4 regions of the Streptomyces sp. NPDC002680 genome follow, and region 1 is predicted to be linked to each of the others. Evidence: riboswitches for the same ligand, from Rfam matches in the RefSeq annotation. Region 1 holds a riboswitch; each other region holds the start of a gene.
What was found. Region 1 has a riboswitch for cyclic di-AMP ahead of ACFYXF_RS43775 (NlpC/P60 family protein). Riboswitches for the same ligand answer to the same signal wherever they lie in the genome.
Positions count from the first base shown of each region.

Region 2: linked by a shared signal. The riboswitch ahead of ACFYXF_RS24825 (transglycosylase SLT domain-containing protein) and the one ahead of ACFYXF_RS43775 (NlpC/P60 family protein) in region 1 are both predicted to bind cyclic di-AMP.
Region 3: linked by a shared signal. The riboswitch ahead of ACFYXF_RS35830 (M23 family metallopeptidase) and the one ahead of ACFYXF_RS43775 (NlpC/P60 family protein) in region 1 are both predicted to bind cyclic di-AMP.
Region 4: linked by a shared signal. The riboswitch ahead of ACFYXF_RS09730 (M23 family metallopeptidase) and the one ahead of ACFYXF_RS43775 (NlpC/P60 family protein) in region 1 are both predicted to bind cyclic di-AMP.

Region 1 covers NZ_JBIAQP010000023.1:91,171-93,341, reverse strand. The annotation lists gene pcrA (DNA helicase PcrA) at 1-873, opposite strand, end outside; cyclic di-AMP (ydaO/yuaA leader) riboswitch at 1,163-1,322, shown strand; gene ACFYXF_RS43775 (NlpC/P60 family protein) at 1,330-2,171, shown strand, end outside.
Region 2 covers NZ_JBIAQP010000009.1:280,313-282,483, reverse strand. The annotation lists gene ACFYXF_RS24830 (polyprenyl synthetase family protein) at 1-41, opposite strand, end outside; cyclic di-AMP (ydaO/yuaA leader) riboswitch at 683-848, shown strand; gene ACFYXF_RS24825 (transglycosylase SLT domain-containing protein) at 852-1,343, shown strand; gene ACFYXF_RS24820 (HAD family hydrolase) at 1,360-2,171, opposite strand, start outside.
Region 3 covers NZ_JBIAQP010000016.1:115,862-118,032, forward strand. The annotation lists gene ACFYXF_RS35825 (M16 family metallopeptidase) at 1-906, shown strand, start outside; cyclic di-AMP (ydaO/yuaA leader) riboswitch at 1,122-1,290, shown strand; gene ACFYXF_RS35830 (M23 family metallopeptidase) at 1,303-2,097, shown strand.
Region 4 covers NZ_JBIAQP010000003.1:23,752-25,922, reverse strand. The annotation lists gene ACFYXF_RS09735 (PP2C family protein-serine/threonine phosphatase) at 1-526, shown strand, start outside; cyclic di-AMP (ydaO/yuaA leader) riboswitch at 786-943, shown strand; gene ACFYXF_RS09730 (M23 family metallopeptidase) at 955-2,025, shown strand; gene ACFYXF_RS09725 (aldo/keto reductase) at 2,120-2,171, shown strand, end outside.

The DNA.
Region 1 (2,171 bases):
GTGGTTGGTGTCCTGGTACTCGTCGACGAGGACATGCCGGAAGCGGCGGCGGTAGTGCTCGGCGACGTCCGGGAAGGCGCGCAGCAGGTTGACCGTCGTCATGATCAGGTCGTCGAAGTCGAGGGCGTTGGCCTCGCGCAGCCTCGACTGGTACATCGCGTACGCCTGGGCGAGGGTCTTCTCGAAGCCATCGCTCGCCTGGGCGGCGAAGTCCTCCTCGTCGATCAGCTCGTTCTTCAGGTTGGAGATCTTCGCGCTGAAGGACTTGGGCGGGAAGCGCTTGGGGTCCAGGTCCAGGTCACGGCAGACGAGCGCCATGAGCCGCTTGCTGTCGGCGGCGTCGTAGATCGAGAAGGAGGACGTGAAGCCCAGCCTCTTGCTCTCGCGCCGGAGGATCCTTACGCACGCGCTGTGGAACGTCATGACCCACATCGCGTTCGCGCGCGGGCCGACGAGCTGCTCGACGCGCTCCTTCATCTCACCGGCGGCCTTGTTGGTGAAGGTGATCGCGAGGATCTGACCGGGGTGGACTCCCCGCTCACCGAGCAGATACGCGATGCGGTGCGTGAGCACACGTGTCTTGCCGGAGCCGGCGCCCGCCACGATGAGCAGGGGGGTGTCGGCGTGCACGACGGCCGCGCGCTGGTTCTCGTTCAGCCCGTCCAGGAGCGCGGCCGGGTCCACCACGGGGCGTGGGGCGCCGTCGCGGTAGTACGCGTCCCGGTCCGGCGGCGCGTCGAACTGCCCGCCGAACAGATCGTCCGGAACGGGCTCCGGCGCATGCTCGTCCTCGGGCGGCGGCGGGGGCTCCTCCTCGTGGGCACGAGGGCCCTGGAGGTCCGCCAGGAAGCTGTCGTCAAAGAGGCTGCTCATCGCTCTCCGAGTCTAGGCGCCCCCACTGACAACCGGCCGCCACCCCGAAAACATCCTCCGTGCTGTCCGGACAGCAGATCTCGGATCAGGATGAACACGTCAAGTATGGATCTAACGTCACACACTCCTCCAGATCGACTCCGGGAGTCATGTTTAAGGTTGAGGTCACAAAAACGTATCGGGCATAGCGGTCATCAACCTTCACAGGGGCCACACGAATTGGTTAGCGTGCCCTCCAGGCCGCTCGACCCCCACCGGCGAACATCGCCGGGCCGCGCGGCCTCCGCCGAGTCCGATCGTGCCGCCTGTGCGGCAGGAGCCGGGGACCCACCGAGAACTTGGGGTGAATCGGTCCGACCGCCGTCCAGGGCAAGGACCGTAGGGCAACCCTTCCGAACCACCCGCCCGAACCCGACAGCTAACCCGGTAGGCGGTACGTGGAAGGAGTCGCCTCCCTTGGCGTCGTCGCACCGCAAGTCGCGTCCTACGGGAACGCGCGTAGCAGGCATACGGACCCCCGCCTTCGCCACGGCGGCCCTGACCTCCGTCGCCCTGCTGTCCCAGACCGCCAACGCCGCGCCCTCAGCGCCCTCGGCCGATGACAAGCCGAGCATGGAGGAGGTGGAGGCGCAGGTCGACGACCTTTACCACCAGGCCGAGTCGGCCGCCGATGTGTACAACGCGGCCAAGGAGAGGGCCGTCAAGCAGCAGAGTCGCGTCTCCACCCTGATGGACGACGTGGCCCAGCGCACGCAGAAGCTCAACGAGGCGCGCGAGGAACTGGGTTCCTTTGCCGCGGCGCAGTACCGCACCGGGTCGGCCGCCCCCGACACGGCGACGTTCCTCCTCGCGGACGACCCGCAGGACTACTTCGACCAGAACCAGCTGATGGACCGTCTGACGGCCCGCCAGAAGGACGCGGTCGACGAGTACATCACGGAGCAGGCCGAGACGACGCAGAAGCGTCAGGAGGCCACCGCGAGCCTCGAATCGCTCACGGAGTCCCAGGACGACCTGCAGACGACCAAGACCGCGGTCCAGACGAAGCTCGCGCAGGCCCGCCAGCTCCTCTCCCGCCTCACCGCCGAGGAGAAGCTGCGGCTCGCGGCGATCGAGCGGGAGAAGCAGGCGGAGGCCCGCCGTCAGGCGCAGGAGCTCGCCCGACAGCAGCAGGCGGCGGAGCAGCAGCGCCAGCAGGAAGCGGCGGCGGCCGCGGCGGCCCAGCAGTCGACGGGCGGCACCTCCTCGGACACGTCGACGGCGCCGGTCACCGACTCCTCGTACGCCGCCAAGGCCGA
Region 2 (2,171 bases), on a different contig from region 1:
TGGTCCCGCACGCTCAGCCCGAACGGCCCGACGACGGTCACGAGGGATCTCCTGTCTGCTGGTGTCTACTGGCGGTCACACGGTGTGTCGATAGGTCGCTGCCATCACTCAAGTCAGCGTATCCGGTCACGTTTCGATCACCACGAGCGCCCGCCCGTCCAGGCCAGGCGGTATCGGATCACGACCGGAATGTTTTTGATCAGCCCATAAGTATGGACATTCATAAACATCCCGCGCCCCACCCGTCACACCAGTGATCGCACCCGCGCATACGCCACCACCTCCCTGACGGCACCCTCCGTACCCGTCGCTACGACAACGACGCGCATCGCACGAGAGGTTCCGCCCGCCCGACTGACACACCCACAAGAAGCATAAAAACCCTAAAAACCCCTATTCACCCCACTCATCTCACCCAGACCACGACTACCCCCACCCCGTGATTCGAGTCACTCCAAATTCCGGCCCCCACCACCCCCTCCCCCGCAAACTCCCCATTCGCAAAAGGCAAGTTACTCACCACCCCTCTCCGCGCATCCGCCCGTTTTGTCCACAACGTGCGCCCCAAATGACCAAGTCCTATGCTTCCGCCCCTTGTTCCACGCGTGTGCTCTCGCATACGTTCTCGCCACGCCGGGCGGATCGCCGAATCCTGCCACCGCCCGCAGAGCACCATCCCACCCACCCACACGTGACTCACGCAGGCAGGAGCGGGGGACCCAGGTAAGCCGCCGGTCCGGGCACGACGCCGGAGCGGCTAGGGGTGAAGTCGCGCGCCGAGCAGGCGCCCGGCCGGGCATCTCCCGCCCGAACCCGACAGCTCACCTCGTAGGCGTCGGAGAGGACTCAGCATGCCCGCACGAGGTCAGCACCAGCGCGCGAGAACCACCCGCCGCCCGCTCACGCGCACAATCGCCATCACCGGAACGGCCGCCGCAGCCCTGGCCTTTCCCTTCCTGACCGCGACAACGGCATCAGCCGCACCGTCGTCCGCCGCGTCCGTGTCGTCGGCGACGAACTACGCGAACAACCTGGACGGCTGGATCCGCGAATCGCTCGACATCATGGCGCAGAACGGAATCCCGGGAACGTACGACGGCATCTACCGCAACATCATCCGCGAGTCCTCGGGCAACCCGAACGCCATCAACCTCTGGGACTCGAACGCGGCAGCCGGCACCCCCTCCAAGGGTCTCCTCCAGGTCATCGACCCGACCTTCGCCGCCTACCACGTCGCCGGCACCTCGTACGACCCCTACGACCCGATCGCGAACATCACAGCGGCCTGCAACTACGCGGCGGCGCGATACGGCTCGATAGACAACGTGTACGGGGCCTACTAGGCCGGCCGACCCGCCCTCACCGCCACACCCCGGTCCCGTACCCGTCCCCGTCCCCGGCTCCGAACAGCCGCTCCAGCACGACCGCGATCCCGTCGTCCTCGTTCGAGAGGGTGACCTCGTCCGCCACCGCCTTGAGTTCGGGATGGGCGTTGGCCATGGCCACCCCATGGGCCGCCCAGTCGAACATGGGGATGTCATTGGGCATGTCGCCGAAGGCGATGGTGGCGGACGAGGCCAGCCCGAGGTACTCGGCGGCGAGCGCGAGCCCCGTCGCCTTGGTGATGCCGCATGGCTGGAGTTCGACGGTGCCCGGCCCCGACATGGTGACGGTCGCGAGCGAACCGACCGCTCCACGCGCCGCCGACGCCAACTCGTCGTCGGACAGCGACGGGTGACGCAGCAGCACCTTGCTGATGGGCGCGGCCCACAGGTCGTCCCGATGCGGCACCCGTACGGCGGGCAGCGTCGGGTGCGGCATCAGGTAACCGGGTTCGATGAGCGTCAGCCCGTCGACACCGTCCTGGTCCACGGCGGCGTACACCTGCCCGACCTCGGCCTCGATCTTGCCGAGCGCGGTCTCCGCCAGCTCCTGGTCCAGGGTCACCGACCACAGCAGACGGTCCGCGCCGGCGTCGTACAACTGCGCGCCCTGTCCGCACACCGCGAGCCCCCCAGCCCCGAGGTCGTCGAGCAGCGGCCGGACTCTCGGCGCCGGCCGTCCCGTCACCACCAGATGCCGGGCGCCGGCGGCCGTGGCACGCGCCAGCGCGGTCCGCGACCGGTCGGAGAGCGTGTCGTCGGCACGCAGGAGCGTTCCGTCCAGGTCCG
Region 3 (2,171 bases), on a different contig from region 1:
TCCGCCAAGCAGCTCTACAAGGAGCTGTTCCCGGAGACCTCGCGCATGTCCCGTCCGCGCCAGGGCACCGAGGAGACGGTCGCGAAGATCGACTCCGCGGCCGTACGCGCCTTCTACGAGAGGCACGTCCGTCCCGCCACGGCCACCGCCGTGGTCGTCGGCGACCTCACCGGCGTCGACCTGGACGCGCTGCTCGGCGACACCCTGGGGGCCTGGACCGGCTCGACGGCCCAGCCGCGGCCCGTGCCGCCGGTGACCGCCGACGACACCGGCCGGGTCGTGATCGTGGACCGCCCGGGCGCCGTACAGACCCAGCTGCTCATCGGCCGCGTCGGCGCCGACCGGCACGACCGTGTCTGGGCCGCCCAGGTCCTCGGCACGTACTGCCTCGGCGGCACCCTCACCTCCCGCCTGGACCGCGTCCTGCGCGAGGAGAAGGGCTACACCTACGGTGTGCGGGCGTTCGGCCAGGTCCTGCGCTCGGCCCCGGACGGCTCGGGCGCCGCGCTTCTCGCTATCAGCGGCTCCGTCGACACGCCGAACACCGGTCCCGCTCTGGAGGACCTCTGGAAGGTGCTGCGCACGCTCGCGGCCGAGGGGCTCACCGACGCCGAGCGCGATGTCGCGGTGCAGAACCTGGTGGGCGTCGCCCCGCTCAAGTACGAGACGGCGGCGGCCGTGGCGAGCACGCTGGCCGACCAGGTCGAGCAGCACCTGCCCGACGACTACCAGGCCACGCTGTACCGGCAGCTCGCCGCCACCGGCACCGTGGAGGCCACCGCGGCGGCCGTGAACGCCTTCCCGGTGGACCGCCTGGTGACGGTCCTCGTCGGTGACGCGGCGACGATCGAGGAGCCCGTCCGGGCCCTCGGCATCGGCGAAGTGAGCGTCGTCCCCGCCGAGTAACGGCACTCGCGTACACGACAGGGGCCCGGTGACGGAAGCGTCACCGGGCCCCTCTTGTCCATATTGATGGGCAAGTTGCCCGTATTGATGGAGAGGTTGACTGTCTGCCCTGTGGCATGCGCTACAAAACCCGTGATCGGTTTGTTGATTGAAAGTTACGCGGCTTAGCGTCGGTCCGGCTGTCCGTCATGCAGTGCGCCGCAGCCGCGGCACCCGGGCAGTCATCGCCGAGTCCCCACATGGCGCGAGCCAGGGGAGCCGGGGACCCACTTTGTGCAGTCCCTGGGGTGAATCGGACGCCCGCGCGTGCTGCGAGGGGGTCCGTAGGAGACCTTCCTGCTCCGAACCCGTCAGCTAACCCGGTAGGCGAGAAGGAAGGAAAGGACCAGCCACTACATGGCGTTCACCCGCGCCACCGGGAAGCACCGTCGTCCCCGCCGCCCCAGTCTTGTCACCCGTACGACCGTCCGCGCGGCCGGCGTCGCGGCCCTCGCCACCACCGGCGCCGTCGGCAGCCTCGCAGCCCCGGCGCTCGCCGCCGAGTCCGCGGTCGAGCAGACCGGCCTCACCCCGGTGATCTCCATCGGCGAGACGCTCGCCGACAAGATCGACGCGCAGGCCGCCGCCCAGGAGCAGGCCGCCGAGAGGGCCGCCGCCGAGAAGCGGGCCGTCGCGGCCGAGAAACGCGCCCTGGCCGCCGCGAAGAAGGAGGCGGAGGAGCGGGCCGAGGAGGCACGCGAGGCGGAGGCCCGCGCCGCCCGTGCGGCCGAGCGCAAGCGCCTCAACACCTTCGTCGCCCCGATCTCCGGCTCGTACATCTCCACCGGCTACAAGGCGGGCGGCGCCGTCTGGTCCTCCGGCAGCCACACCGGCATCGACTTCCACGCCTCGTCCGGCACCACCGTCCACGCGGTGGGCTCCGGCACGGTCGTCGAGGCCGGCTGGGGCGGCGCCTACGGCAACAACATCGTGATCAAGATGGTTGACGGTACGTACACCCAGTACGGTCATCTGTCGTCCATCAACGTCTCCGTCGGGCAGACCGTCACCCCGGGCCAGCAGATAGGTCTCTCCGGGGCCACCGGCAACGTCACCGGTGCGCACCTCCACTTCGAGGCCCGCACGACCCCGGAGTACGGCTCGGACATGGACCCCGTCGCCTACCTCCGCTCGCACGGTGTGAACGTCTGACAACCACGCGCATCTCTTGTCGTGGCCCCGGCTCCCCGAGCCGGGGCTTTCGGCGTTTCCGGCGGCCCTGTGTC
Region 4 (2,171 bases), on a different contig from region 1:
GGCGTTCCGGGAGGCCGCCGAGCAGGAGGCGACCCTGGAGGCGGTCGCCCAGCGGCTGGAACGAGCCCTCGCCCGCGAGGCCGCCCGGCGCGGCGGTCTGGAGGCCACCGAGGGCTTCGCCACCGCCGTACTCGCCGAACTCCCGCACGGCGACGGGGTCGTACGCGTCGTCAACCGCGGGCACCCCCCGCCCCTGCTCCTCGACACCGACGGCACCCTGCGCGTCCTCAGCCCGTCCGAAGCCGCGCTGCCGCTCGGCATGGGCGACCTCGGCGGTGCACCCGACCGGGCCGAGACGACACCCTTTCCCGGCGGGGCGATCCTGCTCCTGCACACCGACGGGCTGTCGGAGGCCCGTGACGGGCACGGCGACTTCTTCGCCCCGGCCGACCGGCTCGCGGGCCGCGTCTTCCACGCCCCGGACGCCCTCCTCGCCGCCCTCGCCGACGAGGTGCGCCGGCACGCGGGCGGCGGCACGACGGACGACATGGCGCTGCTCGCCGTACGCCGGCCCATCAGCTCATGAGGTCCTCAAGTTCTCGAGTTCTCATCAGTTGTCACCAAGGGTGAGTGAACGGTCCCGCTCCGCATAACATCTGACACACAGTCAAAACTCAGTAGTCACTTAGGGCACGGTCAACTCGCCCGATTTTCACCGGTGGTGACCCGGAACGTCCTCGGGAAAAGCGTTAACGATCAACAGGAACAGCTTGGAATACAGGGCCCTGGTCTATTAACGTTCGATAACGCAGCGCGGTCGTCCCAGCCGTCACAAGAGTCGGCTCCGTGCGCACGCGCCGAATCCCGCGAGGGAACCGGGGAACCACCAACTTGGGGTGAATCGCTCGTCCGCCGCCGTGGCAACACGGCAGGTATACGCGCGTAGGAGACCTTCCTGCTCCGAACCCGTCAGCTAACCCGGTAGGCGAGAAGGAAGGAAAGGAGCACGCCCACGTGGCGTCAAACCCGGCCGCCCCAGAGGCCCCGTTCGTACCGAGTCAGCGCGGCAGCGAGACCGAGGACGGGAAGATCCCGACCTTCGGCTTCGGCAGCCGTCGCACCGACGAGGGCCCCTGGGAGGAGTGGAATCCCAGCGCGGACACCACTCGTCCGGTTCGCGGCCGGCACCGCGTCGGCAAGCAGCGCGGCGGCGGAGGACTCGCCCGCAGCTCCACCGTTCTCGGCGTCGGTGTCATAGCCGCCGTCGGCGGGGCCGGTATGGCCACCGCGCAGACCGGCAAGCCGCCGGTCTCCATCTCCATCCCCGACCTGCCCTCCGTCGGCTCGCCCTTCGCGGGCGACGACGACTCGGACGCCGAGCCCCAGGGCTCCCCCAACGCGCTCAGCAGCGTCGGGGTCACCTCCGAGGAGACCGAGCAGGGCACCAGCGACGCGGGTGAGGCCCTGCGCGCCCGCATCATCCTCCAGGCCGAGCAGCAGAAGGACCAGGCCGAGGCCAAGGTCCAGCAGGCCGCCCAGGACGCCGCCGCGAAGAAGGCCGCCGCCGAGGCCGCCAAGGTCAAGCGCGAGGCCGCCGCGAAGGCCGCCGCCGCGAAGAAGAAGGCCGCCGAGGAAGCCGCGGCGAAGCTGGAGGCCGCGCGGCTCGCCGAGCTGGCCAAGCAGTACACGCTGCCGACCTCCTCGTACACGATCACCTCGACGTTCGGCCAGGCCGGCTCGCTGTGGTCCTCCGGTTACCACACCGGCCTCGACTTCGCTGCTCCCACCGGTACCCCGCTCAAGGCGGTCCACACCGGCACGATCACCGAGGCGGGCTGGAGCGGCTCGTACGGCTACCGCACGATCCTCACCCTCGATGACGGCACCGAGATCTGGTACGCCCACCAGTCCTCGATCAACGTCAGCGTCGGCCAGAAGGTCAACACGGGAGACGTGATCGGCCGCGTCGGCGCCACCGGCAACGTCACCGGGGCCCACCTCCACATGGAGGTCCACACCAGCAGCTCGGACACCGCGGGGATCGACCCGATGGCGTGGCTGCGGAGCATGGGCCTCAACCCGTAATCCCGTAACACGCGTGTTCCCTGATTCCGGCCGTTCACACAACCTTCGTGAACCGCCGGAATCAGCGCGTCCGGGGCGGGCGTTGACGAGAAGCATGACTGCTACGGCTCTTCGCAAGCTCGGATCATCGGACCTTGAGGTCTTCC